3 regions of the Thermoanaerobacter uzonensis DSM 18761 genome follow, and region 1 is predicted to be linked to each of the others. Evidence: riboswitches for the same ligand, from Rfam matches in the RefSeq annotation. Region 1 holds a riboswitch; each other region holds the start of a gene.

What was found. Region 1 has a riboswitch for cyclic di-AMP ahead of BUB32_RS09615 (NAD/NADP-dependent octopine/nopaline dehydrogenase family protein). Riboswitches for the same ligand answer to the same signal wherever they lie in the genome.
Region 2: another riboswitch for cyclic di-AMP. It lies ahead of BUB32_RS10300 (ABC transporter substrate-binding protein); the one in region 1 lies ahead of BUB32_RS09615 (NAD/NADP-dependent octopine/nopaline dehydrogenase family protein).
Region 3: another riboswitch for cyclic di-AMP. It lies ahead of BUB32_RS07815 (cell wall hydrolase); the one in region 1 lies ahead of BUB32_RS09615 (NAD/NADP-dependent octopine/nopaline dehydrogenase family protein).

The regions. Positions count from the first base shown of each region.
Region 1 covers NZ_FQUR01000015.1:61,517-72,309, reverse strand. Annotated here, with positions in the region: gene BUB32_RS09620 (cobalamin-dependent protein) at 1-1,646, opposite strand, end outside; gene BUB32_RS09615 (NAD/NADP-dependent octopine/nopaline dehydrogenase family protein) at 1,643-2,743, opposite strand; cyclic di-AMP (ydaO/yuaA leader) riboswitch at 2,845-2,978, opposite strand; gene BUB32_RS09610 (helix-turn-helix transcriptional regulator) at 3,041-3,691, opposite strand; gene rsfS (ribosome silencing factor) at 3,828-4,181, opposite strand; gene BUB32_RS09600 (LCP family protein) at 4,198-5,388, opposite strand; gene yqeK (bis(5'-nucleosyl)-tetraphosphatase (symmetrical) YqeK) at 5,385-5,969, opposite strand; gene nadD (nicotinate-nucleotide adenylyltransferase) at 5,959-6,594, opposite strand; gene obgE (GTPase ObgE) at 6,717-7,988, opposite strand; gene BUB32_RS09580 (Spo0B domain-containing protein) at 8,034-8,249, opposite strand; gene rpmA (50S ribosomal protein L27) at 8,314-8,601, opposite strand; gene BUB32_RS09570 (ribosomal-processing cysteine protease Prp) at 8,598-8,936, opposite strand; gene rplU (50S ribosomal protein L21) at 8,940-9,254, opposite strand; gene BUB32_RS09560 (LapA family protein) at 9,442-9,813, opposite strand; gene BUB32_RS09555 (QueT transporter family protein) at 10,073-10,555, shown strand; gene queF (preQ(1) synthase) at 10,545-10,793, shown strand, end outside.
Region 2 covers NZ_FQUR01000017.1:30,288-41,080, reverse strand. Annotated here, with positions in the region: gene BUB32_RS10335 (APC family permease) at 1-372, opposite strand, end outside; gene BUB32_RS10330 (acetamidase/formamidase family protein) at 386-1,285, opposite strand; gene BUB32_RS10325 (ATP-binding protein) at 1,707-3,119, shown strand; gene BUB32_RS10320 (ATP-binding protein) at 3,250-4,575, shown strand; gene fsa (fructose-6-phosphate aldolase) at 4,695-5,345, shown strand; gene BUB32_RS10310 (ABC transporter substrate-binding protein) at 5,442-6,755, shown strand; gene BUB32_RS10305 (peptidoglycan D,D-transpeptidase FtsI family protein) at 6,772-8,379, opposite strand; cyclic di-AMP (ydaO/yuaA leader) riboswitch at 8,563-8,697, shown strand; gene BUB32_RS10300 (ABC transporter substrate-binding protein) at 8,781-10,337, shown strand; gene BUB32_RS10295 (ABC transporter permease) at 10,385-10,793, shown strand, end outside.
Region 3 covers NZ_FQUR01000012.1:7,499-18,291, reverse strand. Annotated here, with positions in the region: gene BUB32_RS07835 (prephenate dehydrogenase) at 1-469, shown strand, start outside; gene aroA (3-phosphoshikimate 1-carboxyvinyltransferase) at 479-1,750, shown strand; gene BUB32_RS07825 (response regulator transcription factor) at 1,769-2,458, shown strand; gene BUB32_RS07820 (sensor histidine kinase) at 2,448-3,830, shown strand; cyclic di-AMP (ydaO/yuaA leader) riboswitch at 3,865-3,991, shown strand; gene BUB32_RS07815 (cell wall hydrolase) at 3,991-4,794, shown strand; gene BUB32_RS07810 (TMEM165/GDT1 family protein) at 4,848-5,408, opposite strand; partial or broken gene BUB32_RS13415 (SHOCT domain-containing protein) at 5,648-5,722, opposite strand; gene BUB32_RS12965 (hypothetical protein) at 5,918-6,064, shown strand; partial or broken gene BUB32_RS07805 (sensor histidine kinase) at 6,057-6,343, shown strand; gene BUB32_RS07800 (creatininase family protein) at 6,503-7,228, shown strand; gene BUB32_RS07795 (transcriptional regulator GutM) at 7,492-7,863, shown strand; gene srlA (PTS glucitol/sorbitol transporter subunit IIC) at 8,017-8,544, shown strand; gene srlE (PTS glucitol/sorbitol transporter subunit IIB) at 8,558-9,550, shown strand; gene BUB32_RS07780 (PTS glucitol/sorbitol transporter subunit IIA) at 9,701-10,066, shown strand; gene BUB32_RS07775 (NAD(P)H-dependent oxidoreductase) at 10,068-10,793, shown strand, end outside.

The DNA of each region.
Region 1 (10,793 bases):
TCTATAGTTGATTTTCCATATTCACGTAAAATCTTTTCTACCCTTTCTTTTTCAGGTATTATTCTGTGTTTTTCATAGTCATAAGCATAGCATGCCCCATCTATAACTTTGGTTTGTAGTGCTCCTTTAGCGTATTTGTTACCTTTGAGATGAGGTGCATCTAATAGACCAATCTTTATAGCCAATGCTAATACGTCTGGATCAGAAAGTGGATCAGGACTGTGAGGTGCCAAGCTCTTTATCGCTTCCAATAAAACCCTTGTCTCTTTCTTTAACTGTTCTTTTCTTTGAATTACTTCTTTATCCTGAGTCAAATCAGGCATTCCAAACATAGAGTTTTTTATCACGGCTTTTACTATTTTAACGCTTTCAATTATATCTTCTGGCGTTGCAGCATGATGAGCTTCACAATATCCCACTACGTGATATATATGAGGTCTTATAGCCATAGAGAGATAAGCACTAGAAGCCAATTGGCCTTTAGCCTCTAAAAGGTCAGTTGGAAAACTTGCAAGTCCTGCTCTTGCTTGCCTTATAACTCTGAAATTTTCATCTTGCAATTCTTCTATTAGCTCTATCTTAGCCAACATCTTTGCCAAATCCATTTTTGGTGAAATAGAAGCAGGCACGTTAAACATAAACTGAGCTACATAGTCTCTAACACCCATTTTCTTTGCATTATATGCCGCAAGATATGCCATTGTTACCCCAATTACATCATGAGCATCCCTCAAGCTCCAATGGTGTGGCTCATTTACCTCCACTGGTACACCCCTTTCGGCGTGCCATTTCATCAATTGTTGATTTTCTCTGATTGAAGTATTAACATCTCTTGGACCTCTTCCATCGAGAACATTGTACCAGCTAAGTGGTATTGCTGCCCACGCATTGTGGATCGTTCTTAAAAGCATTTCTGCCATCTTAAATACGTCATTTGTGCCACTATAGCACCTTAAAAGAGGATAATTACCTCTTCTTGAAGCCTCATATATCCTTAATAAGTCTTCTTCCTTTCTTATAGGGACACCGCCTGCTCCATCTAAAGCTTTGTCATATTTTTTATCAAAGAAGTGTTCTTGTGCATTTTGGTCTGGGGCAAGAGAAATTACATCTAAAATTTCTGCCTCTGCTATCTTCTTAACACCTTCTATAGTATCTTCCAATGAAGGAAGCCCAAAGTGGTGTCTTATGATAGGATAGGGGAATTTGTCCTCTATTCTTCCTATTAGTGTATCAGCAAAAACCCGCTGTCTATGATTTGTACTTCCTCCTCTTAAAAAATTAATTGTAGCTTCATCGCCATTTTTACCATCAAAAACTGCTGCAAATATTCCCGACCTTCTCGCTACTTCTGCATTAGGTTCTGTACCACCAAACACCCATTTTATATCTTTTAAATTGTTAAATTCTATTTCTCTTTTAAGTTCTTCTAAAAGTTTTTCAAGAGCTGACGGAGTTAGTCTAAAGCTTACTCCTACAATCTCTGGCTTATGTTCTTTAACAGCTTCAATCAATTTTTTAATAGGAACTGCAGGGCCTAAAAATACAGTCTCATAACCTTGCTGTTCTGCAAATCTCAAAAAATTATACACACCTGCTACATGGACGCAATTGCCTATCGCTGCCGCTACAATTAACTTTTTCATGCTGTCGTTACCTCCTTTCTTTTTCCTTCCACCAATTCTATAATTTCTTCAACTGTCATACCTTGTATGCCAAGCTTTTCAGCCGTTCTTCCAATTTTCCAATAATCTTTTCCATGCATAACTGAAGCAAGATGTATAACAGCATCAATAGTTGGAGTCTTAATGCCTATTTCTTTCCCTATAGAAGACATAGGCACCAAACTCATAGGAACGTCTTCAAATATATAACGACAGTCTAATGTTTGAGGAGCTAATAAACCAACATAAGCTTTTGTATTTTGAATTGCCTCATATAGATTTTCTCCTTCCGTATTATAACTTTCTTTTAGCCATCTTTTAGCTGAAATAGCGTTTACACCCAGGGTTTTTGCCACCATCATTCTCTCATTGTCTATTTTCTCCAATATCTTTGCAACAGAAGGAGAAATACCTTCACGATAATATTCAAAATTACCTTTAGTAGTTTCTATTCTCGCTGCATTCAAAAGAGTGGGTGTAGGATGAAAAACAGCTCCAAAATTGTTAAAACTCGTTTCAAGAACATTTTGTGCTGGAATAAATTGAGAAAAGGCAGTATTAAGTGCTTCCACCACCATTTGTGTTCTATCTTTAGGTATTGCAGCAACAGATACAACTTCCTTTATCTTATATATTTTCGATTTTCCCATGGAAGACCTGCAGGCATATATAAAAGTATCTGTTTCTGCAATAACTACATCTAAATCTCCTCTTTTTCTTATAACATTATAAAGCTCTAAAGCACCACCAGTTCTTCCAGGATTTAATACAATTATTTGACCATCCTTAAGATATGGCAGCATCTCTTCAGCAATTTTATAATGGGCAGAAGCAGGAACTACAACTAAAATTATGTCAACATCTCTAATAGCTTTCTCCATGTCATCAGTTATCACATTTAACTTACCAAAGCCTTCCACTTCTCCTTCTAGTTCAATTCCACCTTTTTCTATAATAGGAAGTAATTTTTGATAGGTTCTATTGAACAAATTAACTTTATAACCTTTTAAAGCGAGATGCCCGGATATCGCTTGACCCCCATTCCCAGCTCCAATTACTGCAAAAGAGAGTTGCTTCATTTTGACTACCCCCTTTTAAAGAAATGAAAAAGCTATAGAGGAAAATCTATAGCTTTAACCTTCGGTGTCTGAAAAGACACAAAAAGACACCAATGCTATCATCCTCCTCTTTCAACGCTTACGAGGTTAGCTGACGGATTCGGGTCGAAAGATAACCCTACCATCTTATTACAAAGATGGATTCACCCCGGAAAGTGGTTCCCCCGCTTCTTTACGAATTCAGCGTTTAGCATTTTATTTAATTTTCAATTTATTTTTATTATATCATAAAATCAAAAAGTTGTAAAGGAAAACATACTAATATTTCCCAAAATCCTCTCCTACCCTTATTTCATCTAAGTAATTATATATAGTATATCTGGAAACACACAATATTTTTGCTACGTAATCCACAGCACCTCTTATCAAAAAAGTCCCTTTTTCATCCAACATCTTAACCACTTGTACCTTCTCTTCTTTTGTCATGAAATTCACAGGTTTCCCGTAATTTTCTAACGTTGTGTTTACTATACTTTCCAGCACATCGCTAACACTACCTGTATAAGCCTCTCGAGCCTCTTCATTGGTATCCGTCACATCACAAAACTCTGATAAAGTATTTTTTACCATTATAAATTCCGAAATATCAATATTGATGGTAAGGCATCCAACAGGTTTACCATTTTCATCTTTTATAAAAAGAGCAGATGACTTTAAAATTTTTCCATCTTTGCCTTTATTTTTGTAATTTGTTAAATTTTCTACGTTATCAGATTTTAATACTTTCGATATAGTTTCAGGTAAAGGGCTCCCTACATCTCTTCCTGTTACATGCCCGTTTACAATTGCGATAATTGGACTTTGTGGAGAAGAAAAGTCATGCAATGCTACTTCACAATTTTTTCCAAACGTATGTGCTATTCCTTCCATCATAGGGATTATGCTCTTCAAGATAGGATGTGTCTTCATTGGCTTTAAATCCCCCTAATCATACAATATTAAATATATTCAATGAGGTAATGAAAAATTACTGATAGGGCTATAAAAATATCCGCACAAAAGATAAGATATTAATAAAAAATTTATTAACGTTATTATACATGCCTCAAACAAGGTTGTCAAGCACTATTTCCTTTGCATCTGCCCACAATCTTTCTAAATTATAAAATTCCCTTTCGGGTTGTTGAAATATGTGAACTATTACATCACCATAATCCATTAAAACCCACTTACCCCAATTGTAACCTTCAATATGACCAACAAAAATGCCGTCTTCCATAAGTTTTTTTTCAATTTCGTCTATCAATGCTTTAACGTGAGTATCCGAATTGCCAGTGGCAATAATAAAATAATCTGCAACAATTGTTAAGTCTCCTATATACAAAATCTTTATATCAGAAGCTTTCTTATCTTCTAAAACTTTATAGATTTTAAATACCTTATCTTTTACGTCTATCACTAAATCAACCTCCACTTTATATATTTTTTCCCAAAATTATAGTTATATCAACACTACTGCCTCCATTTGTATCTTCCACTACGATAGCATTTTTTAAAATTTTTTTCAAATCTTCTACTACTTTTTTATCATCAGTCCTATTAATTATCTGAGTAGTGTTGTAAGTGGTACCTATTACATTCCCTATTTTCACTACATCATACCCTTGTTGTTTTAACAAATCAGCTGTCTTTGCGGCTACTCCTGGTACACCACCGCCATTTAAAACCTCTATTTTTATATTTTTGTTAACTGTCATCTCATTAGTTTTATCATCTATATTGCCATCTAAATTCGCCATAAATTGTCTTACTTCTTGGGGATCTGTAATATAATAAGCAATCCCATCAATGTACTGAGGAGTACCAGGCAAAGTAGCTGTTTTTATATTGTCTTTGTCAAGTTTCAAAAGGTAATCTGCATACTTTAGCATAGTAACAGGTGGTATGTTTGTTTCTACGTATTGATTTATGGTTTTTAATATACGATGAATTTTTAACAAAGTACTGGGGTTTTTAGCTTTTTCAAACATTGCTAACAAAAATTCTCTTTGTACTTTGACCCTTTCTAAATCTTGTTCTGCATACCCATGTCTAAATCTCACCAACTGTAAAGCCTTTTCTCCATCCAAAAGCTGTACACCTTTTTTCAAATGTATGTGAAGATTTCCCGCATTGTCATCATAATTCATGTCCATAGGAACGTTCATCTCTACTCCGCCTAAATCATCTACTAACTGTTTAAAACCTTCATATCCAATCTTTACATAATAATCAACAGGTTCTCCAATAAGCTGTGACACCGTATCCATCGCCAACTGAGGCCCACCTATTGGATAAGCAGCGTTTATCTTTTGTGTCCCATATTTGTCAAGTTTAATCATTGTATCTCTTGGAATAGATAAGATATAAGCTTTATTAGTTTTAGGATTATAAGATAATAATATCATAGTATCAGAACGCCTTGGATCTGTTGGTGATGTTTCATCAACTCCCAAAACCAATATATTTATTTTCTGAATCGTTTCTGAATTTTTGTTTTCACTGCTTTTTTTCATCAAAAAGGCATCTGAAGGATTCAGAGACTTTAAATAAATATACCCCCCTACTCCTACAGACAATAAAATTAACAATAATAACACAGATACAATTTTTATTACCTTTCTCATTTATCTCCACTCCCAAGTTTCAGAAGAATATAGTTTCGAGCTTTTACTGTTTTCTCATAAAGAAGTAGTCTCCTCTCTAAAACATAACAAATCGTACTATCAAAAGACTTTAACAAAGCAAGGCCTAAATTTTCCTCAGCTAATCGCCTTAATTCCTCTACTCCTTTAAAATCTCTATTAGGCTCTATATAATCTGCAAGAAATACTATTTCATCCAAAAGGCTCATATTGACATCACCAGTAGTATGAAGAGCAATTGCCTTTTTTATTTCTTGATCTTTTATCCCAAAAATTTCTTCTACCAAATGTGCACCTATAGGACCGTGTAAAAGAAAAGGTGCATTTTTTAAAACTTCATCTACTTCAATTCCATATCTTTGAGCAAACTTTAAAAGTTCTTCATCAGAATAGCTCTTTGCACAATCGTGCAACAAACCTGCAATTTGTGCCTTTTCTACATTAGCACCATATTTTTTAGCAAGGTGCATTGCGGTTTCCATAACACCTATAGAGTGTAAATACCTTTTTTCATCTAACAAATTTCTTAATTTCCTTTTTAAACGTTCTGTGTCATACCCCATTTTCGTCATCCTCTTTGTACAAACCGTACTTTTGAATATATCTTTCCACAGACTCCGGCAGTAAATACTTTATAGGCCGTCCCCCTGCTACTCTTTCCCTTATATCAGTGGAGGAGATAGCCAAAGAAGGAACAGTCACTTTGTAAATGACATTCCCATAAAGTCTTCTAATTTTGTCTAATTCTTCATCTATTCTATTACCCTCAACTCCTGGCCTAGTTGCGGCAACAAAATTACACATCTTTAAAAGCTCATCTGCACTTTTCCAAGTCAAAATCTCTAAAACAGCATCCGCTCCTGTTATAAAATAAAGTTGAGTTTTCTCCCCATAAATTTTTTTAAACTCTTTGATAGTGTCAATAGTATAAGTATACCCTTCTCTGTCAATTTCAATCGTCGATACTTCAAAGAAAGGATTAGTTATTGTGGCAAGAATAGTCATTAAATAACGATGTTTTTTATCTGTCACTTTTCGCTTTACTTTATGAGGCGGGTTACCTGCTGGAACAAAAATTACCTTGTCCAATTTAAACTCAGACCTTACCGCTTCAGCAGTAACTAAATGACCATAATGAATAGGGTCAAAAGTGCCTCCCATTATCCCAAGTCTAAGCTCCCTTCCCAAGTTACTATCCCCCAATTTATATTTCTTTTATATTAACATTATACATCAAAAGAGATAAATTGCACAAGCTTACACTGAGACCTCGTTTAAAGTAAATAAAAAAGTGGAATCAAATTCCACTTTTATTCATAATATTCAAATTCAAAATCTCTCACATTTATTGTATCACCACTTTTAAATCCCTTTTCCTTAAGAGCATCTATTACCCCGCTCTTTCTAAGAAGTATTTCAAAGTATCTTAAAGAATGTTCATCTTGTAAATTTACTCTTTTTAAAAGTTTGTCAATTTTTGTACCGCTAAGATAATAGGTATTATCTTTTACTTCTATATTAAGTGTTTCTTCCTCTTCAGGAGGTGTATATACAATAACTTCTGGCACTTCCTTTATCTCTTCAATCGGAATAGAAGAAAGAATTTCTATAGTCTTATCCAAAAGTTTGTCAATTCCCTCTTTTGTCAAAGCAGATATAGGATATACCTCATAACCTCTTTTTTTGATTTCTTTTTCAAAAGCAGAAAAATTTTCTTTACTGCTTTGTATATCAATTTTATTTGCTGCAACAATTTGAGGCAAAGTAAGTAATCTTTCACTGTAAAGTTTCAGCTCCTCATTTATCTTCTCAAAATCTTCTATAGGATCTCGTCCCTCATTTCCAGATACATCCACCACGTGTATTAACATTTTTGTCCTTTCAATGTGTCGCAAAAAGTCATGACCTAGTCCTTCTCCTCTGTGGGCCCCTTCAATTAAACCTGGAATATCTGCCATTACAAAGGATTTCCCTTTATGTTCTACAACTCCCAAATTAGGTGTCAGTGTTGTAAAAGGATAATTGGCAATTTTAGGTTTTGCTCTTGTGCAACTGGCTAGAAGAGTAGATTTCCCTGCATTAGGAAATCCTATTAATCCTACATCAGCAAGAAGTTTCAGCTCTAACCGTACCCACATTTCTTTGCCTTTTTCGCCGCTTTCAGCAAAACGAGGAGTCTTCAAAGTAGAAGTAGCAAATTTAGTATTCCCTCTTCCTCCCTTACCTCCTTTTAAAACAATAGCTTTTTGATTAGGTTTTACAAGGTCAGCTATAATTTCTCCTGTTTCATCGTTAATTATCAACGTTCCTACAGGAACTTTGATGTACAAATCTTCCCCATTTTTGCCATATTGATTTTTACCTCTGCCGTTTTCTCCATTTTGCGCAACGTATTTTTTCCTGTATTTAAAATCTAACAAAGTAGACAAATTAGGATCTGTTACAAATATTACATCTCCACCTTTTCCTCCGTCGCCACCGTCCGGCCCACCATAAGCAACATATTTTTCCCTTCTAAAAGATATAATTCCATTTCCACCGTCTCCAGCTTTTATGTATATCCTTGCCGTGTCTATAAACAATTCTATCACCTGCCTTATCTTATAGTATATACTTCTCGTATTTTTTTACTCTTTTAATAGTTTCTTTATAATTTCCTGTGCATTTTCGGAATTAAAGATATCTCTTTCTCTATTAAGGTGGTCAATAGTAATGTGGAGAGATTCAATCACTTTCTCTAATTTCCCTAGTTGAGCATAGCCTAATACTAATTGTAAATCATTTAAAAGCTCATGTCTGCTTCTTTTGATGTAGTCTACCAATAACTCCACATCTGACACCATCTTTTCACCACTTTCTTTTTTAATTATTATTTATTTATGAAAAAATCCTGGTATAAACCAGGATTTAATTCTGTGCAACTTTTCTTTCCGGATAAACACTTACTTGTTTCTTGTCGCGGCCTTTTCTTTCAAAAGTAACATATCCATCAATTAATGCAAAAAGTGTATCATCTTTTCCTCTTCCTACATTTACACCTGGATGTATTTTAGTTCCTCTTTGTCTTACAAGGATATTACCAGCTAATACAAATTGGCCATCTGCTCTTTTGACTCCCAAACGCTTAGATTCACTATCACGACCGTTTCTGGAACTTCCAACACCCTTTTTATGAGCAAAAAGTTGGAGTTTCATTTTTTGCACCTCCTATCCATAACCCTTACATATTCAGGATAATCCGCTTCAATATCTTTAAGGCCTAAAACCATAGTCTCCAGAATAGCTTTTAATCGTATATCATCTTCTGCCAAACCTTTATTAATAATGTCAACCTGCAAATCGCCACTTTCTATTTTTTTATTTATTTTAACAGTTTTTAACGCCTCTATTCCCAGCACCGCTGTCTGAGATATAGCAGAAACAGCTGCACATATGATGTCCTTTCCGTACTCATCGAAACCTGCATGTCCTTTTATATTAAATTTATAAATATCCCCTTTTGGATCTCTCAATATTTCTACTCTAATCATGGCTTACTGAATTATTTTTTCAATCTGTACTTTTGTGTAAGGTTGACGATGTCCTTGTCTTTTTCTATAATTTTTCTTTGGCTTATACTTAAAAACTCTTATTTTTGGTCCTTTTCCATGCTCTAAAACTTTGGCATTCACCTTAACATTTTCTAAATAGGGTTTGCCAAACTCTACATTACCATCCTCTTTTGACACAGCCAAAACTTTGTCAAAAGAAATCACTTCTCCTTCTGGATAATTTAACTTTTCTACTGCAAGAACATCTCCTTCACGAACCATATACTGTTTTCCACCAGTTTCGATTATTGCGTACATTTTTGCACCTCCTACATCCAGTCTCGCCAGGGAACAAGGTAAAAGTTTAAAAACCCGTCCTGAGCGGCCACAAGTGATATTTTAACATAATAAAATATCACTTGTCAATCAAAAAAGCAAGCGCCTTTTATTTCCATCTCAAAAAGGAATTGGGTAGTAAATATGTCTTCACCAAGTGCCAAATCGACTAAAGAGTTTGTGTTCCTTTTTCTCTCGCCTCTTCCTTGGCATCGCTTTGTTCTTTTGTTTTTTCTTCCGCTAATTTATAGTTTTGCAATTCTATAACCTTTTGATTCAATTCCTCCTTTTCTTTTTCCAACTCTTTTATCCTATTGTTAAGTCCTCTTATCGTTACGCTATAGCGAATTTGTCCAAACAAACCTATTGTCCCCACAATTATAGCTCCAATAGCTGCTGACAATAAAATTACTAAAGCTTGAGAAATTGAATAATGCCAATACAAAAAACTTATATCCACAGGTCCAGCATTAGAAATAGCAAAAATCGCTACTATAACTGCGAATATCAAAGCTAATATTGTATAATATTGCCCCTTCACAAAATCACCTCCCCATCTTCAGTAACAATCACTAACACCTTCCTACCTTTATGATAAATTATACAAATTATTATTGTCAATAAAAATTATAAATTTTTCGATAATAATAAAACATCATTCTTAACTTTTATTATTTAATTGATAGAAAGAGTTTTTATGTTGAAACTACTCCAGTAGTTGTGTTAAAATTGATCATAGTGAGCAAAATGCTCACCTGGGTCGCAGTAACCCCAGTTAACAAAACAAAGGAGGTAATTTTGTGTCCAAAAAAAGAATAAAAGATATAGCAGAAATTGCTCTGGTTGCGGCAATTTATTTTGTACTCACAGTTATATTTTCTTCCATCTCATTTTTACCCCTTCAGTTTCGCGTAGGGGAAATTACAAAATCCATTGTAGTATTCAATAAAAAATATGCCATTTCCATGATGATAGGAAATTTTTTTGCAAATTTGTTTAGCCCATTTGCTGGCACAATGGAGCTAATTTTTATGCCTCTTTCAAACTTAATCGGTTGTACAATTGGATACTACATTGGAAGAGCTACTCACAAATTGGTAGGTGCTGTATTCGTAGCTATTTGGATTGCAGCATCTGTTGGAATCACTTTAAATATCTCTGCCAATATACCATTTATTCCAACTTTCTTAAGCGTAGGATTGGCTGAAACTGTACTTTTGGTAACGGGATATTTTTTGCTTTTTGCAATGGAAAAGAAAGGAGTTGTGAAATTTGACAGATAAATATAAAGAGAGAAGATTTGACACTTACGGTTATGAAAAGATTGACAAAGAAGTTTTAGAATCCATTGAATATGAATACCCTGAAAAAAATACTATTGTAGAATATATAACTAATGAATTTTCTTCTGTTTGCCCTTGGACAGGATTACCTGATAATGCAAAACTTACTATAAAATATATCCCTTTTAAAAAATTAGTAGAACTTAAATCTTTAAAGTATTATCTCACCTCCTATAGA
Region 2 (10,793 bases), on a different contig from region 1:
AGCAGCTGCACTGACAACATAAAGAAGCGCAGGAACTAATAAATAATCTAGCAAAATGACCCAGCCAGTAAAGAATCCTATAACTTTGTTCAAACCTTTGGTTGCATATGAATAAACAGAACCAGCAATCGGAAAGGCTTCAGACATTGATGCATAACTAAAAGCAGTAAATATCATTCCTACTATTCCAATTGCGTAGGCAAGCGCAACCATTCCTTTTGATATATCAGCGACAAACCCATAAATACCAAATGGCGCAATAGGAACCATAAAGATGAGCCCATATATTATTAAGTCCCAAATTGTCAAAGCTCTTTTTAATTCTTGCTTATATCCAAAATTCTCTAATGATGTATCATTCTTGTTTTCCATAGTTTTTCCTCCCTTAGAACACAATGTTATAGCTATCCAATACCCAGTTTGGCAAACTAAAGCGTGCAGTTTTAAGTGGATCTACTACTTGTGAAATCTGTACATTTCCTGCTATGCTAAAAAGTGTAGCTATCTCCTCTATTGATAATTTGGTAAAACTTTGAAATAAGTTTGCCATATCGTGAACTGCTATTTTTACTGCTTTATCCAAAGATTCATCTGATGCTATTGTTGCTGTTACCTCTGGTGTTTTTACAAGAGGATTTATAAGTTTCAAATTTTTTACAATTCTAACTTCTACTGTAACTGAGCCCGATACTTCTACACCTGATACACCTACTTCTCCATCTCCCATTACAGCGTGTAAATCTCCCAAAGCTAACAAAGCACCATCTACAAATACTGGCAAAAAAAGTTTTGAACCTTCACCGATAAGTGTAGTGTCCATATTTCCACCATGAGAACCAGGTGTTCCACAGTTTATATTACCATTCTTTGGTGAAACGCCAATTACTCCTATCATAGGTTTAATTGGAATAGAAATTTTTTCATCAAAAATAATTTTCCCCTCTTTTATATTAACCACTCGGGAATACAGTCCATTCATTAAATCACCCAATACTCCTAGGTCATTACCTGTGGCCATTACACCTTTATCAGCTATTTCAATCTTTTTAATTGTGACTTCCAAAACATCTCCTTCTTTAGCACCTTCAACATAAATAGGGCCTGTTGCAGGGTTTACTTTGTTCCAATCCATTTGTTCTAATTTATCCTCATTTGTTTGGATTTGATTTGAAAAGCAATCCAAAGTCTCAATTACTATTTCATCTCCGTTTTTTACAAAAAGTACAGGTGTATTATCTTTGGAAAAACTAAATATGTGGTTTTCTTTAGATAATTTGTGTATCATATTCTCAATCCCCCTTTTCGTTTTAGAGTGAATTTTAGACCATTATACTACCTAAAAATTTGTTATTCAAGGTTAAAGTTTTTAAATTACTAAAATTTTTTAATTATAGAGTGTTTGGTTGATTTCTATTAAAAAATAAAATTTTTTAAACTTTCAAATGCGTAAATATTTTTTATATTTTTATAAAAGAATATGGTAATTTATAGTATAATAAAAACTATAAAAGAATAATAAAGAACGCGGATAGTAAAAAGATGGAGACTTTTTACAAAGGGGTAGAAAAGATGTATTTAGAAATTTATGAAACATATAAAACAGTACCAGATAAGAAACTGAAAAATATCTTTTCATATGTAATATCTTAATTATTATACTTTTAAGTATAATAATTTGTGGTATAATAATATTGAGGTGAAAAATTGTGAAAAAATTTGTTAATAGAGAAGCTGAAATTCAATTTCTAGAAACTCAATTCTCTAAAGAAGGGTCTTCTTTTGTTGTTATTTATGGAAGGCGAAGAGTAGGCAAAACTGCGCTCATTAAGGAGTTTATAAAAGACAAAAAAGCTATATATTTTTTAGCAACTGAAGAAATAGAGAGTCAAAATATTAATAATTTTAAAATTTTGGTGGCAAAGTTTTTTAATAATAGCTTACTAGAAAAAGCCCAAAATATTATGTGGGATGAAATCTTTGAATTTATAGCTAATAACGTAAAAAATGAAAAGCTGGTCATAGTTATTGATGAATTTCAATATCTTTGCAAAGTAAATCCATCTTTTGCATCAATTTTGCAGAAGATATGGGATGAAAAGTTAAAAGGAAAGAATATCTTTTTTATTGTTTGCGGTTCATTAGTAAATATGATGGAACAGCATGTTCTAAATTATTCAAGCCCATTGTATGGAAGGAGAACTGGTCAAATAAAATTAAAGCCCTTAAAATTTAAATATTTAAAAGAGTTTTTCCCACAGTCGACAGAGGATGAACTTATCTGGCTTTATGCTATATTGGGTGGAGTTCCAAGGTATTTGGAAGTATTTAATTACAAAGGTGATATTTATGAGGCTATAAGAGAAAATATGCTAAATAGGCAAAGTTTTTTATATGAAGAACCTTTGTTTTTGCTTGAAAGGGAGATTCAAGACATTGGTACTTATTTCTCTCTCATTAAGAGTATTTCTTTGGGCAATCATAAACTTCAACAAATAGCTCAAACCCTTTCCGTTCCTCAGACAAGACTGACAAAATATATAAATACACTGATAGACTTGGATATACTGCGGAGAGATACTCCTGTAACAGAAGAATATCCTGAAAAAAGCAAAAAAGGATTATATTTTATAAATGATAATTTTTTGAATTTCTGGTTTAAATTTGTTTATCCTTTCAAGGAACAACTAGAACTTGATAATGTGGAATTTGTTTTAGAAAACATAAAGAAAAGAATTATAACTGAGCACATAAGTTTCGTATATGAAGATATCTGCAAGGAATATGTTTGGGAATTGTCACAAAAAGGAGAGCTACATTTGAAGATAAGCAAAATCGGAAAGTGGTGGGATAAAAACAATGAAATTGATATTGTAGGAATAGATACAACAACTGGCTCTCTTCTCTATGGCGAATGCAAATATACAAATTCTAAAGTAGATATTGATTTGTTCTACTCTCTAAAGCAAAAAGCAAGTAAAGTAAATGCAAAAAATAAAGCCGAGGAGTATTATATTATATTTAGTAAATCAGGATTTACAGAAAGATTCTTGAGTTTTGCCGAAGAAATTGAAAATTTGATTCTTATCACTTTTCCTGAAAGAACAATTTTCAATTTTTGAAGTTATAGGGCTTAATTAAGCCTTTTTTATTTTGTAATGTTGATTAGAAAATATCTTTTTATGATATAATTTAATAAAATAAAGAGATAAAGTAGAAATTTTTCAAAGTACGGTATAGGAGATGATATAATTGGAAAGTAAAGAAGAATTAAGAAATATTTTAAATAGGCTAAATAAAATAGTGATTTATAGAAATATCATTAATCATAGTCTGATAAGAAAAGCAATTAAAATTTTACAAGAGCTTTCGAAAGAAAAACCTTCTATTGAGTTTATTTATGCTGAATATAGCAGTTTTTACAAAGATATTACTAGATATGCTTTTAAAAGGAGAATTTATAAAAACATTTGGCCTACTTTTTTAGCAGAAGAAATTGCTTACGATGAAAACCCCTTTAGCCGTATTTCAGAAAAATATGGTTTTGATGCCGTAAGCGATTTAATGATTAAGGCTGTCGAAAAAGAAATAGGGATTTTAAAGGAATTTTGCTCTATAAACATAGCGGAAAGCGTAAATAATTCATTAAATACGGAATTGCCTGACTTTGAGAGGTATATTGATGGGAGCTTTTTCAAGTCAAAGATTAGTTTCACGGAAATTGTCAACACTAGTCACACATTAGAGGATTTATGGGAACTGAGAGAAGATAAATTTGCTGAATATCTGTCTGATTATTACCATTCAAACGGATGTGGCATTTTTGGAAAGTATAAAGCTTTTCGCTGGGTTACAGAAAATAGGTCAGGACAATTAAAAGGAATAGAAAATATTGACCCTATAACCTTTGAGGATTTGATAGGATATGAAGAAGAACACAAAATAGTTATAGAAAATACGAAAGCTCTCTTAAAAGGTTTTCCTGCAAATAATGTGCTTTTATACGGCGATAAAGGTACTGGAAAGTCTTCTACTGTTAAGGCTTTGCTCAATGAATTTTACAAAGAAGGCTTGAGGCTTATTGAAATTAGCAAAAATGATGTAGGTGATTTGTCATACATAATTGATATAATTAAAGACAGAGGAATGAAATTTATATTGTTTTTTGACGATTTATCTTTTGATGAAAGTGAAGTGCAGTATAAAGAACTTAAGTCGATATTAGAAGGTGGAGTAGAGGTCTTACCTTCAAACGTGGTAATTTATGCGACGTCAAATAGAAGGCATATTGTCACAGAGAATATAGAAGACAATGAACTTCATAATACAGATGCAAGAGAAGAGAAACTTTCTTTAAGTGATAGATTTGGAATAACTGTTACATTTGTTTCACCCAGCCAAGAAGAGTATTTAAAAATTGTTAAAGGATTAGCTCAAAAGCACAATATAGAAATAGAATGGAATTTTTTAAAAGAAAAAGCGTTGCAATGGGCTATATGGCATAATGGAAGGTCTCCAAGAAGTGCAAAACAATTTATAGACCATTTAAGGTATGAATTATCTAAGAATACTGTTTGAGTTTTTGAAGCTTGTTTTACAAATAAAATAAAATTGCATAACTATAAAGCATGGCTTTTAATTTTTGAAAATTAGATATATAATAAAGGTAAGTAAATTGATAACGGAGGGATGAAATAATGAAATTTTTTCTTGACACTGCAAATGTTGACGAAATAAGAGAAGCTAATGCATTAGGTGTAATAGCAGGTGTTACTACAAACCCATCTCTTATTGCTAAAGAAGGAAGAGATTTTATTGAGGTAGTAAAAGAAATTACTCAAATTGTAGATGGTCCTATAAGTGCAGAAGTTATAAGCGATGACCATGAGGGTATGATTAAGGAAGCAAGGGAATTGGCAAAGATACATAAAAATATAGTAATAAAAATTCCTATGACGGCTGAAGGTCTAAAAGCAGTAAATGTTCTTTCAAAAGAAGGGATTAAAACAAATGTGACGTTAATATTTACAGCAAATCAAGCATTACTTGCAGCTCGTGCAGGTGCGACATATGTAAGTCCTTTTGTAGGAAGGCTTGATGATATAAATACAGACGGGATGCAGATTATTGAGGATATTGTTACGATATTCAATAATTACGACATAGATACAGAAATAATAACTGCAAGTGTAAGACATCCTATACATGTTTTACAGGCAGCAAAACTAGGGGCACATATAGCGACAGTACCATATAAAGTGCTCATGCAGATGGTAAAACATCCGCTTACAGATGCGGGAATAGAAAGATTCAAAGAGGATTGGAGAAAAGCAGGGCTTAAAATATAAATTGATAAAAAAGCAGGGTAGAATTAGGAATTCTATCCTGCTTTTTAAGTTATTTAAGAGTAATTTTGAGAATATAGATAGTAAGAGGTGGTTAATGTGAGAAAGCCTTTTACTATTTTGTTATATTTGTTAGTGATATTTTTTCTTATATATTGGCCTTACTATATGAATCTTTATGAAAAAGAACAAATACAAGAAAAAAATCAGGTAGAAGAGGAGTTTAGAGGAATAATTACATTTTGGGATTTCCCTCATCCTTCAATTAAAGACCCAGGAGGATTTGAATTTATAAAAAAGAAAATAGAATTATTTCAGTACAAATACCCGGGTGTGGTAATAGATTTTGAGCCTCTTTCATACAAAGACGGATATGAAAAACTGATTAACTCTTCTAAAGATGGCTCTTTGCCAGATATTTTACCTGTTGGGGCAGACTTTTATTTTATTTCAAAGGATTATTTAAGTCCTATCAATAAATATGTAGATGAAGAGTTTAAGAAGCAATACAAGGAAGGCGTTATTGACGCTATAAGTTATAAAGGCAATATTTATGGAATGCCTTTAGGAATATATACTAATGTTCTTTTTTTAAATGTTGATATGTTTGCCGAAAAAGAAATTCAATTGCCTGAAAATGGGGAATGGAATTACGAAGAATTTGTTGATAGTATGACAAAACTCACTTACACTGAAGGAAAAAAGGATAAAAAATATTTTTATGGATTAGGTCTTTCTCTCGCGCCTGATAGCTATAATTTATGGGGATTTTTACTTTTAGATGGTGCGAGGGCTTTTGACAAAGAAAGGTATTCTTTTTTTGGCCCTCAAGCAGTTTCAGGGGTGCAAAAAGTTTTGGATTTATTCAATAAATATAAGGTGGTAAATCCTGTTTCACTTGAGGGAGACAGAGAAAAATTATGGCAAGACTTTATTACTACTAAAAACACTGCTGTTTTAGTAGAAGAAAGCTATAAAATAACACAGCTTAAAAATTTACAGTCAAAAGGAAAGCTGTTTGAGTTTGATGTAGCTATGTACCCTGAAGGTGAAAGTGGCATACCACTGACATTATCACCTAAAATATATGCCTATGGCATAAAGAAGGAAAAAGATGAAAAAAAGCTTGAGATGGAGTATAAATTTATAAAGTTTATTACAGAAGACCAACAAAAGGTGATTGAATTAGGTTATGTACCAGTTAAAAAAGACAAAATTATTGAAGACGATAAAATGAAAAGAATTGAATTAGCTATTAATTATACAAATATCATCCCACAATTTGGCGGATGGAGAAAAATAAACAACACAGTGATGGCAAAAATAAAAGAAGGAATAAAAAATAGCAAAAATGCCTTTGATATAATAGAGGAAATAAAAAATAGTGTAAGTCAGTTGGTGCAGTACAAATAACGGGTATTGTTATTTTTTACTTTTTTACTGTGTCATAATATCTAAGAGTATTTCCTAATATTTCCTGGGCTATTGGTGCGGCTACTTCTCCTCCCATATGACCATTTTGCGTTGGATTTTTAACAAGAACTAATACGGCAATTTTTGGGTTTTCAACTGGTGCAAATCCAGCAAATGATGCTACGTATTTTCCTGGAGCATAATTTTCCGTTGTACCTGTTTTTCCACCTACTGTATATCCAGGTACTTGTGCCGCTTGGCCGGTACCCTCTGTTACTGTTTTTTCAAGTATATACTTCATTGTATCGGAAGTTTTTTTAGAGATAACTTGTCTAACTATTTGAGGCTTATATTCTTTAATTATTTTATCGCCGTTTTCGATATATTTTATAATATGTGGAGCCATGAGGTTTCCACCGTTTATCACGGCAGAAAAAGCTGTAATCATTTGGATTGGAGTTACAGCGATTCCTTGGCCAAAGGACATAGTAGCAAGGTCTACAGGATATATCTTTGATTTTGGCAAAATCATTCCACTGGCTTCTCCAGGAAGCTCAATTCCTGTTGGAGTACCGAAACCAAAAGCTTGTATGTATTTATAAAAGGCATCGACACCTAATCGTTCTACTACCTGCATAAAAACTGTGTCACTAGATTTTTCTATAGCTTCTTCGAAGTTTATCTTACCTAATTTTGTCCAGCTATTAATTCTATGCCCTGATACAATATAATAACCGGGGTCATCAAATTGTTCATCAGGTGTTACTACCGCTGATTCTAAAGCAGCAGAAGCAGTAATTACTTTAAAGACGGAACCAGGCTCATAAATGCTAGAGACTGCCGGGTTTGACCAATAGTCTTGTGAGGATATTTTTTGAGGGTTATTAGGATCAAAATCAGGTATATTTGCCATTGCTAGGATTTCACCTGTTTTGGGATTCATGACTATTGCTGTTATACCATTTTCTGGTTTATATTTCTCATAAGCATTTTTTATAGCTTTTTCTGTATAACTTTGTATTACAGAATCAATTGTAAGGACAATATTATCACCATTTGTAGGTTTGTAAAGCTTGCTTGGGACTCCTACTTTTCTACCTTCTGCATCTACAAGAGAGATTTCACGACCAGGGATACCACTTAAATATTTATCTAAAGAATATTCAAGGCCATACAAGCCATTGCCATCAATTCCTGTGAATCCTAATACTTGTGATAGCATTTTACCGTTGGGATAGTTTCTCATAAAAGTATCTTCTATATATATCCCTGGTATGTTAAGACTTTTTATTTTGTTTATATTTTCTAAAGGAATGGACCTACCAAGTACAGCCCATTCAGAGTCTTTATTTGAAAGAATTTTATAAAGAGAGTCTTTGTCCATATTTAAGTATTTATAGAGTTCTTCTGAAACTTTTTGTGGGTTTTTTATAAATTTAGGGGCAGCAAACACATCTCCTGCTGGAACATTACAGGCTAGAATATTCCCATTTACATCATAAATATTGCCCCGTTGAGGCTTTAATATGATATCAGCAGTACTTTGTCTTTCGACTGCCATGGCAAGTTTTTCAGAGTTTATACTCTGTATCCATATAAGTCTCCCAATTAAAGCGAAGGTCATGATAAAGAAAAAGATAAGGACAATGAAAGTCCTTCTTTTCAAAGATTTTGTCACTTTTTTCTAACTCCTTTTTATTAAAGAATTAGGATAATAACTGATATAATTATACCATAAATTTTTTGAGATTGAGAATAAGCTAATTTGACTCACTGGCAAATTTATGGTACAATTTAATAAACAACTTAATCGTTATCGCTGAACCCGAAAAGGGGCGGGGGACCCACACTTTTGGGGCGAATCTCTTCCTACGGGAAGAGTAGGGTTACTCCTTCGACCCGAGCCCGTCAGCTAACCTCGCAAGCGTGGGAAGGAGAAATATCCAGGACCGCTGGATATTTCAGCGGCCTTTTTATATCCCCGTCCTTACCATAATTTTACATTTAAAGGGGGTATATTTTATTATGAAAAAAACTGCTATCCTTTTGGCACTTCTTTTATCGCTTTTGCTCGCTTTAGGGGGATGTACATCTTCTAAGAAAGTAACTTCAGAAAAAGATGGAGGAACCATTGTAATAGCTTTAAATAAAGATAGCATTGTAACATTGGATCCTGCTGATTACAGAGATAGAGAAACCGAAACAGTTTTAAGAAACATATTTGATGGATTAGTTACAAGGACATATGATGGAAAAGTAGTTCCAGAGATAGCAGAGTCCTGGGAGATAATATCACCTACTGAGTGGGAATTTAAAATAAGAAAAGGTGTAACTTTTCAAAATGGAGACCCTCTTACAGCAGACGATGTGGTATTTACATTTAATAGAATAATAAAAGAGGGGGGACTTGAAGGGAAAACTTCTCCAAGAAAAGGCTTAATGGGACCTGTGGAAGATGTTAAAAAGGTCGATGACTATACGGTTAGATTTATACTAAAAGAGCCTTTTCCAGTTTTACTCCAAGCATTAGTTCATCAGCAAATAATACCTAAAAAGTATTATGAAGAAGTGGGATACGAGGAATTTTTAAAACATCCTATAGGAGCAGGACCTTTTAAATATGTATCTGGAAAATTGGATGAGCAGATAGTTTTAGAAAGGTATGATGGATATTACGGCGGTTCTCCAGACATTCCCCCTGTTGGGCCACCAAGCTTAAAAAAAGTTATATTTAGGATGATACCAGAACCTTCTACTGCGATAGCTGCTTTAGAAAAAGGAGAAGTAAATATAGTCCAATACATACCGTCAGATATGATTGATAAATTAAAAAATAATAAAAATGTACAAGTAAAAGAAAATGAAGGAACAAGGGTATATATTCTTGAGATAAATAATAAAATGCCACCTTTTGATAATCCAAAAGTTAGGCAGGCTTTAAATTACGCAATAGATATGGATTCTATTGTAAAAGAAATCTATAGAGGTTATGGTGTAAGGCTGGCAGGTCCAATGCTACCATATGCCTTTGCTGCAAATACAGATTTAAAACCCTATGAGTACAATCCTGACAAGGCAAAAGAGCTTTTAAAAGAGGCTGGAGTTTCTGATTTGAAAGTTGTCATAGATACACAGCCTTTTAGGGAAGGGGAGGCTTTAGCTATAGCGAATATGCTTGAAAAAGTAGGTATAAAATCATCTGTCAGGACATGGGAATGGGGAGTTTTGCAGTCTGAAATACAAAAAGGTACCAGGCAGCTATACCTTACTGACTGGGGAAATGCATATCTTGACCCATTTGATTTCTTAAATCCAAAGCTCAAGACAGGTGAAAGAGGTAATTTTTCTTTTTACAGCAATAAAGAGGTTGATAAGCTCTTAGATGAAGCTGCAAAAGAAACCGACAATGCTAAAAGAAAAGAGCTTTATTACAAGGCTCAGGAGATAATATATGACGATGCTCCATGGGTATTTGGATATTCTCTGAAGACTGTAGAAGCAGCGACTAAAAATGTAGAAAATTGGCAACCAAGTATGGATGGCAGAGAAAATATGCACAGAGTAAAACTTTCTAATGAATAAAAAGGGGTAATACCCCTTTTTATTCTAAAATATAAGGGGGAATTTTTATGAGGGAAGTGAAGGTTTTAAAAAGAATATTATACACGATTCCGATTATGCTGGCTATAGCTATAACAGTGTTTATTTTTATGAGATTTACTCCAGGAGACCCCGTTGATATAATGATGGGAAAAGAGAGTATGGTATCACAGCAGGATATAGAACTATTAAAAGAGGAGTTTAACCTTGACAAGCCTATATATACTCAGCTTTACATTTTTCTTATAGATTTTTTAAAAGGAGATCTAGGAAAATCTATAACTAAAAATGTCCCAGTAATAAACCTTATTAAACAGACCCTACCTGCTACAATTGAGCTTGCATTGGCAGCATTGGTTCTTGGTGTGTTAATAGGTATTTCTATAGGAATTATATCTGCTGTCAAACAAAATTCCTGGGTTGATAGAACTATGATGG
Region 3 (10,793 bases), on a different contig from region 1:
GGCAGGTTATGATAACGCTGAGGCAGATTTATTTGTTAACTCTAATTATTTATTGATTCCTTTTGATAATGTAAAAGAAGATGTTTTAGGTTTATTTATAAATGAAGTAATAATAAAAATAGGTGCAAAACCGGTAATAATGGATTATAATAAACACGATGCCATTGTCGGAATAATAAGTCATGTACCTCATATTCTTTCTGCTACCCTTACGAATTTTGCTCATGATAAATGCAGTGAAGCATTTAAATACGCAGCTGGTGGGTTTAAAGATACTACGCGAATTGCCTTGTCTCAGACTGAAATATGGAAAGACATAATTTGTACAAACAAAAAAGTTATTTTGGAGTTACTAAAAAATTACAGGGAAGTCCTAAGTGACTTTATTTGTTACTTAGAAAATGACGATATTGACACCATACAAAAGTTTCTTGAAGATGCAAGAAAATATCGAAACACTATAACTTGAGGTGTTGTTATGGATATTGAAGTTAAAAAGAAAAGATTTTTAAAAGGTATTATCTCAGTCCCTGGAGACAAGTCAATATCCCATAGGGCTGTAATGATTGGGTCAATTGCAGAAGGGATTACAGAAATTGAAAATTTTCTTTTAGGAGAAGATTGTATATCTACTATTAATTGTATGAAGAATTTGGGAGTTGACATTGAATTAAAAGAGACAAATGTTAAAGTTCATGGAAAAGGGCTTTATTTAAATAAAAGCGAAAAAATCCTTGATGTAGGAAATTCGGGTACTACCATTCGGCTTTTGATGGGTATTCTCGCTGGTCAAAAGTTTGAGACAACGCTTACAGGTGATGATTCTATAAAGAGACGCCCTATGGGAAGAGTGATAACTCCTCTTAGTATGATGGGAGCGGAAATAGTCGCGAAAGAAGGAAATTTTGTACCTCTTACGGTTTTTGGAAACAAACTTAAAGGCATATATTACAAAATGCCAATTGCCAGTGCACAGGTTAAGTCCAGCATAATGCTGGCAAGCCTTTACGCTGATGATAAAACGACTATTGAAGAGCCCTACCCTTCAAGGAATCACACGGAACTCATGTTTAGTTCTTTTGGTGCTAAAGTGGATGTAAATGGCACAAAAATAACTTGTTACCCTGGTTACAAATTACATGGGCAGAGAGTTATTGTACCAGGGGATATATCGTCAGCAGCATATTTTATTGTTGCTGCAACTCTCGTCCCAAATTCGGAGGTTACTATAAAAAATGTAAATGTAAATCTTACAAGAACTGGTATTATCGATGTGATAAAAGAGATGGGAGGAGACATTGTCTTAACAAATGAAAGAACTATAAACAATGAAAAAGTAGCGGATATAACAGTTAAGACTTCAAGGCTAAAAGGAATTGAAATTGGAGGAAGTCTTATTCCAAGGCTTATTGATGAAATTCCAGTAATAGCAGTTGCAGCAGTCTTCGCAGAAGGGAAAACAGTGATAAAAGATGCCGAGGAGTTAAAAGTAAAAGAAAGCAATAGAATAAATACAATCACTTCAGAATTAAAGAAAATGGGAGCAAAAATTTTTGAAACAGAAGATGGGATGATTATAGAAGGGACGGGTTTTTTAAGAGGAAATACAGTGGAAAGTTACAACGACCACAGGATTGCCATGTCTTTATGGGTTGCTGGACTTATAGCAGAAGGAGAAACTAAGATAAAAAATGCTGAATGTGTAAATATTTCATATCCAGATTTTTATAAAACCTTTGATATGCTATAATATCATTGGTGATGAATGATGAAAGAAAAGATACTTATCATAGAGGATGAAAAGCACATAGCCCGTTTTTTACAATTGGAGTTTGAACATGAAGGATATACTGTCACTGTGACTTACGATGGACCTTCTGGCTTAAAGGAGGCATTAGAAGGAGATTATGACCTTGTGCTTTTGGACATAATGCTTCCGGGAATTGATGGATTTGAAGTTTTAAAAAAAATAAGAGAACATTCTGACATACCTGTTATAATGCTTACTGCCAAGTACGAAGTAAAAGACAAAGTGGAAGGACTTGACATTGGAGCTGATGACTATGTGACAAAACCCTTTTCTATAGAAGAGCTTTTTGCAAGAGTGAGGGCTGCTTTGAGAAAGAAAAAGCCGCATCTTAAAAAAGATGTGTTAAGATATAGCGACATCACTATGGATTTGACAACTCATGAAGTAAGAAGAGCGGGTATAAAAATTGAACTTACAAAGAAAGAATTTGACCTTTTAGAGTTTTTAATTAAAAATGCGAATATAGCTTTGACAAGGGAAAAAATCCTTGAGTGCGTGTGGGGCTATGATTATTATGGAGATACTAACATAGTGGATGTATATATAAGGTATTTGAGGAGCAAAATTGACGACCCTTTTGACCTGAAGTTAATCCACACCATAAGAGGAGTGGGGTACACTTTGAAGGAGGATAAAGATGAAGATTAAGTTGTGGCCCCGCCGTATAACTTTAAGGATAGCTCTTCTTTATTCTGTAGTTTTTTCAGTAATACTGGTTGTGCTTAATGCTTCTGTGCTTTACGGCTTAAAATATTATTTAATATACCAAGCAATGGACCAAGTAACAAGCCAGGCAGAGGCTATAAAAAGTAAACTGGGGGAAATAAAAGGAGACGTCAAATTATCTGAAAAAGATTTGATTTTTTCAAGCATACCACATGAAAATATTTATACAAAAATATTTGATGAAAAAGGGAATGTCATTTATTCTTCTAAAAGATTAGAAAAAATTAATATTCCTCACGATGTAAATATAGATATTCCTATTAAAATTGACAAATATGATAAGGATTTGACTTACATCAATACCATTTTTAAAAGCGACGATAAAGTCTTCTACATCCAAGTGATAAAGGACATGGAAAATGAATATTTGTTTTTGAAACTACTTTTTATTTTGATGTTTTTTGCGGATGCGGCAGGAATTTTTGTGTCCTTTATTGCAGGATATTTCGTTACGAAGAAGGCTTTAAGACCTGTGGATTATATGACAAAAGAAGTAAGAGAGATAGATGCCTATGGGTTAAATAAAAGACTTAAAATATATGGAGAAGACGATGAACTTACAAGATTAGCAAAAACCTTTAATGACATGCTGGATAGGTTGGAAGATTCTTTTAAAAGGCAGAACATGTTTGTCTCAGATGCTTCTCACGAACTTAGAACCCCAATTTCTGTAATAAAAGGGTATATTGACATGTTGGATAGATGGGGAAAAGATGACAAGGCTGTATTGCAAGAGGCCATAGAGGCGATTAAAAAAGAGACGTTAGACATGGAACATCTCATCGAAAGACTCCTTCTGTTGGCAAAAGGAGACAATAAATCGATAAAGTTAAATAAGGAAGAGTTTAATTTAAAGGATGTAATAAAAGAAGTTGCAGAGGAAATAAAAATGTTAAATGAAAACAAAAATATAGTTGTGAAAGGGCAAAATGATATAAATATAACGGCTGACAAAAAACTCATTAAAGAGCTTATAAGGATATTTTTAGACAATGCAGCAAAATACACTTCTTCAGATGGCAATATAGAAATTGAAATGGGGAAAGATAATTCAAAAGCCTATATAAAAATTAAAGATGATGGCATAGGCATACCACAAGAAGATATTCCACATATTTTTGATAGGTTTTACAGGGTAGATAAAGCGAGAGCTAAAGAGACAGGTGGTGCAGGGTTGGGATTAGCTATTGCTAAATGGATTATCGAAGAACACAGAGGAAGTGTTATTGTAAAAAGTGAATTAGGGAAAGGCAGTGAATTTACCATAACATTACCTATCTTTCCACCAGTTTAATATGGACACAAGTTAAATATCCGGCTATAATTTAGTTAAAAATATGCCGAATCCCCGATAAGGGGTACGGGGGAACTAAATTGGGGTGAATCCACTTTTGTGGTAGGGTGTCCCTAACCCGAACCCGTCAACTAACCTCGGAGGCAAAAGGGGGAACAACATGTTTAATATTCGCATCAAGGTCAAACCTCTCATCGTATCAATTATAGCCGGATTGTTTATTTCCCAATCAGTATTTGCCGCAACTTACACAGTTAAACCCGGCGATACCTTATGGGGTATAAGTCAAAAATACGGAACTACCTATACTAAGCTGATGTCTTTAAACGGCCTTCAAAGTACAATAATATATCCAGGGCAAGTTTTACAAGTGCCGGGTAGTGATAACACATATGTTGTCCAAAAAGGTGACAGCTTGTACTTAATTGCTTTAAAATACGGCATTACTGTTGATATGCTCAAATCTGCAAACGGATACAAAAGCGACATAATATATCCTGGACAAGTCTTTATTATACCTCGTGATACTTCTTCTAATAGGACATATCAGGATGTCAGCAGAGGTTCTATTGAAAGGGGTGTAATACCCTACACAAAAGAGGAATTTGACCTCCTTGCGCGACTTGTTACCGCGGAAGCAGATGGAGAACCATACCAGGCTAAAGTAGCAGTTGCGGCCGTAGTAATAAACAGAGTTAAAAGTGGTATTTTCCCTAATACTATAAAAGACGTGATATATCAAGTCGATGCATACGGAAATTACCAATTTACTCCTGTGTTAAATGGGTGGATAAATAGACCTGCCTCAGCTGACGCTATAAGTGCAGCAAGAGATGCGTTAAGTGGTGTTGACCCAACAAACGGAGCATTGTATTATTTTGACCAAAGTTCTACTAATGCGTGGTTGTGGTCACTTCCTATAGCGGCAAGAATAGGCAATATGGTTTTCTGTTACGGCAGGTAAAACTTCCGATGAGAGGGCCAAAAACGGGTACAATTTAAGTACCCGTTTTTGGCTTAGAAAAACAATTTATACAAAGTAGAAAGGCCAAAGGCGATGAATATGAAAGAAGATAGATATTTTAAGTATTGAGAGGGAATTTTTTTATTGAAATAGATACCTACAATTATTCCTAATATATCTGCTAAAAATATCCCAAGCATAGTACCTATTAATATGTACAGAGGACTGTTGTATGATGCAGTCAAAGCTATAGCAGCCAATTGCGTTTTGTCTCCAAATTCTGATAGTACATATGTACTTATAATAGTTGCAACAGGACTGTATTTTGAATTTTTTATTTTTTCCTGTTTTGTTTCTTCCTCTATTAAAGTTGAAATTCCAAAAAACAAAAATAATAAAGCAGCTGAAAATTTTATATAAAAAATGGGAATGTATTCGGTGATATACGAACCAAATATCACAGCAATACCATTGTTTATCAAGGCTGCGATAAATATACTTATAAGAACAGTCCTTACTTTAAAAAGAGTAGCAAAGGCCATTGACATGAGCTGTGACTTATCTCCCATCTCAGAAGTAAAGATAAGGATAAATGATGTGACAAGTGCCTCCATTTTATTGCCTCCCCAACTATTATATTTCCTCTATAAATAAATTAAGACCTTTACATAATATGTAAAACATATTATGTAAAGGTCTCGTTCTTTAAGGTAAAGCCAGGGTTTCCCGATATGTTGACTTTACCACATATAAGCTATGCGAACTACTCCCCTCTACTCAATATATTGTAAAAAATTTATCATAAAATGTCAATAGGAGCAATGTAAACAGCAATAATGCCAAATTATTTAGCTTATTTTTTTAACATTTTAACTATTCCTGTATACTCGTCTGAAGTAATTTCACCGCGAGCGTACCTTAACTTGGCTTATGAAAATAGTTTGATAAACTTCTTTTAATATATTATACATCACAGTTCGCAAAAATCTAATCGCCTACTTTTGGAAATTATTTTAATTAAACTGTATTTATTTTCTCTTCATATTTTTTTCAAAAGTAAGTTTTAAAATAAAGTTGAAAGCAAGTTAACAATTTTTCGATAAATAGAAAGGAGTTGAAAAGTATGGGTTTTATATTAATCTTGGCAATTGGCTTTTATTTGTACAAAACAGGTGACCTGCAAAGAATGATTAATAATTTAAATGCAAACAAAGTGGATGAAGCAAAGAAAATACTTGATATACGCTTAGCCAAGGGAGAAATCAAATAAATATACTCCTGTAGGTGCAAAATAAAAATAGACTTTTATAAAGATGGCGATTATGCAGTATTTATTGTAGAAGATAATGGAATGGGCATATCAAAAGATGATATTCCTTTTATTTTTGAAAGGTTTTACAGAGGAGAAAAATCAAGAAATCGTGAAACAGGTGGAAGTGGAATAGGGCTTTCGATTGCAAAAGCCATAGTACTAGCCCATGGAGGCAAAATGAACGTTGAAAGCGAGATAAATAAAGGGAGTAAGTTTACTGTTAAAATTCTCCTATAAAAACTGGTTCATAAGTTTTTCATAATGGCGGTGTATAATTATTTTTGAAAGGAAGAAAGGAGGAAAAATATTATGATGAGAATGATGTAGGTATATTTAAATTTGATTTGAATTATGATACCCTTAATTTGTAATAATCAAAATAGGGAGAGGAGTTACATGTATTTAATAAACTATGCTTCTGATGACTTTCAAAAAAACTTGCAAAAATCAGATATAGTTATAATTCCTGTAGGCTCTGTTGAGGCTCATGGACATCACCTTCCTTTGGGAACTGATATTTTTTCGCCTAGACTTTTTTGTGAGATGATTGAAAGAAAAATTGGCGATTATGTGTGGATTGCACCTGAAATACCATATGGGCAAAGTTACGACTTATCTGTCTACCCTGGCACAATTCATGTGCCTTCAGAAGTATTAGCGGAGTACGTGTATGCAGTGGGTAAAAGCTTATATGAAAATGGACTTAAAAAACTTATTTTTTTAAACGGACATGGGGGAAACATAAATGCTCTCAATCTTGCCAGTGAAAAGCTAGTCCAGCTTGGAATGGTAGTTTTAACAATAAATTGGTGGCTGGACTTTACAAAGGAAATACTTACTATCACACAAGGTCAAGGCCATGCAGGAGAAGATGAAACATCTGCCATTTTATATTACGATGAAAGACTTGTTCAAATGGATAAAGCGACAAAAAATTTAAAAAAGCCTCTTTATAGGGTTTACTTTAAAGACAGAGGAAAAGTACTTTATGAAAATGCCATGTCTGGAGATGCTACTCTTGCAACAAAAGAAAAGGGTGAAAAAATTTTCGAATTATTGACAGATAAAATTATAAAGATAATCTTCGATATCCGTGAAGGAAAATATTTTGTAGAGGAATAAGGTATACGTAAAATAGTCCCAATACACAAAAAAAGGTGTGTATTGGGACTATTTTTATATCTATTTTTGATTGAAGATTATAAAAAAAGTTGCAACTCGAAAAATAATAATTAGCAAATGTTTAAAATCTAATTGTTAAATAAAAAACAATTTAAAGAAATATTTAAAATGTATTGACAATTTTAGAGCTCGTTTGATATAATGAAATAAACTGAACAAATGAAATTTAAAATATCAAATGTTCAATAAAGAGGTTGGTTGATATGGATTTCAAGAATATTCTTTTGGTAATAGGGATATTGTGGATTATTCAGAGTATATTTACTTATTTTCAAATAAAAAATTATCATGAAGTTAGTAATAAATTAGCCACTAAAGGGAAACTGGTCGTTGGTACTAAGAAAGGATATTTTTCCAGTGGAGCGATTCTAATAATGGCTGTTGATAGTAACTATAAAATAATAGATTGTATGGTTTTAAATGGAATAACAGTATTAGCTCGGTTTAGAAGACTTGAGGAATTAATTAACAAAAATCTTTTGGATGAAACTAATAAAATGTTGTTGAGTAACCCTATTAAACAAGCATATGAAAAAGCTATTGCAAATATTTCAATTCTCAATGAAAAGGATTAAGTTTAAATGGTGCTTTGTTAAAAATTATTTGTAAACAATTATTTTAATTATTGACACAAAAATAATGTTAGAAAGGAGGGATAAAGATTACAAAAAACCAGAAAAATAATATTATTATAAAAATTAACTAAGTGTAAAAAGGAGTGTTGAAAGATGAGTTATCTTGCTGATTTTGCACAAGCTTTTATAGGTGTGTTTCAAGAAGGAGGGAAAACATTTGTTGGACTGCTGACAGGTATAATACCTACTCTTGTTACTTTAATGACAGCGGTCAATGCTTTAATAATGTTTATTGGTGAAGAAAGAGTTAATAGCTGGGGAATGTCGTTGGGTAAGTATGCAATTCTAAGATATACTGTGATGCCAATAGTAGCAGTCTTTTTCTTAACTAATCCTATGGCGTATACTTTTGGTAGATTTTTACCTGAAAAATATAAACCTGCATTTTATGACGCTGCTGTTTCATTTGTACATCCTATTACAGGCTTGTTTCCACATGCTAATCCAGCAGAACTGTTTGTATACCTAGGAATAGCACATGGTGTTGAAAAATTGGGATTACCTATAGGAGGATTAGCAATAAGATATTTTTTAGTTGGTGTAATCGTTATTTTCATACGCGGTATTGTTACAGAAAAATTAACACTACGATTGGCAAAACAACAAGGTATTGAATTATAAGGGGGTGTGAAGTATGTATAGAGCGGTTATTATTAAAAAAGGCAGCAATGGGTGGGGAGGACCTTTAATAATTAAACCTACTGAAAAGAAAAATAAAATAGCTTCTATTACAGGAGGAGGCATTCATCCTATTGCGCAACGAATTGCTGAACTTACGGGAGGTGTAGCAATAGATGGCTTTAGAAATCCGGTACCAGAAGATGAAATATGTTGTGTAGTAATTGACTGTGGTGGTACTGCAAGAGCAGGTGTATATCCTAAGAAAAGAATTCCCACAATAAATTTAACTCCCGTTGGACCTACTGGACCTCTTGCCGACTATATTGTAGAAGATATTTATGTTTCTGGAGTCCGAGAAAATGATATTTCTTTAGCAGATGAAAGCGAGAATAATATTTCGAATATTCAGATTATCTCAGATGAATCCAAAAAAGAGACTTTTACTCCAAAACCAGAAATAAAACACAATGGTTTGCCAAAAGGGAATATACTTGAGCGATTTGGAAGAGCAATGGGCGGAGTTGTAGGTACTTTGTATCAAGCTGGAAGAAAAACAATTGATCAATTGTTAAGAAATATAATACCTTTTATGGCTTTTGTTGCTACTATAATTGGAATAATAAATGCTACTGGAATAGGAAAAGCATTAGCAAATTTAATAGCTCCTCTTGCTAACAATATAGTGGGATTATTGATTATTTCTATAATTGCAGGTTTCCCATTACTTTCACCTTTGTTAGGGCCAGGTGCTGTAATTGCTCAAGTAATTGGGGTGTTATTAGGAGTAGAAATTGGAAAAGGTACAATTCCTCCACAGTTTGCTTTACCGGCTCTATTTGCAATAGATCCACAAGTTGGATGTGACTTTATACCTGTAGGGTTGAGTTTAGGGGAAGCTAAACCGGAAACTAATTCTATTGGTGTAAGTGCTATTCTAATATCAAGATTATTTACAGGTCCCATTGCGGTATTAATTGCTTATTTGTTTAGCTTTGGTTTATATTAAAGAAAATAGAAATAATAGGGCAGAATACTCTGCTCTATTATTTCTCATTTTTAGAAATTGTATTTGACAGAGAAAAATTGAAGGGGTATAATTTAGTTGAACAAACTTTCTTTAATAGAACAATTGTTCAAATCACAGAGGAGGGAGCAAATGGTAATATACGAAACCAAAATTACAAAAATAGGAGTACAAGCTCAAGAGTTAGCACAAATAGGTTTAGCTATAATTTTTAATGAAGATGCGCCACCGGAACTTGCGGAAATTTCTTTTTTGCATACTATTGAAGAGCTAAAAGGAGAAGTGGAAAGAGGAGACTTCTTGGTAATTGATGGGCAGTTATTTGAAATTGAAGAAGTAGGTTCAGAAGTTAATAAAAATCTTCAGCTGCTTGGACATTGTACTCTAAAATTCGAAAATGTTACTTCTCTGCTACCTGGTGATATACGATTAAAGGGTGTTTTACCGAATATAAAAATAGGTACAATATTAAAAATTTATAGAAAGGATGGAAATTAATATGTTAAATTTGAATTATCACTTAGAAAAATTAGAATCAGAAGGAAAGTTTATTAACATTGGACTTGTTGGAGCAGGGCAAATGGGTAGAGGTATGGTAAGTCAAATGTTTTTAATGAAGGGTATAAAAGCTTGTATAGTTTCAGATATTATATTAGAAAATGCAATAAATGCTTATATATTAGCTGGAATTAAAGAAGAAGATATAAAAGTAGCAGACGATATAAAAGAAGCACAAAGATTTATCGAACATGGATATTTTGTTGTAACAAAATATGCAGAAATTGTTACCTCTACTCCTAGCGTGGATGTAGTAATAGAAGCTACTGGTGTTCCAGAAGTAGGTGCGAGAGTAGCTTATAGTGCTGTTCTTAATCGAAAACATATTGTAATGCTTAATGTTGAAACTGATGTAACTATAGGTCCCATTCTTAAAAAGATGGCTGATAGTGCGGGAGTAGTTTATACTGTCTCAGCAGGCGATGAACCTGGTGCTGTAAAAGAGTTATATGATTTTGCAGATGGGCTAGGATTTGAAGTTCTTGTAATAGGAAAGGGAAAAAATAATCCTGTTGATAGGCATGCAATTCCCGATTCGCAAATAGAACGTGCTCAAAAAGAAAAAGCAAATCCTAAAATGCTTACATCTTTTGTAGATGGCACAAAAACAATGGTAGAAATGACATGTGTGTCTAATGCTACTGGTTTTTTACCAGATGTAAGAGGT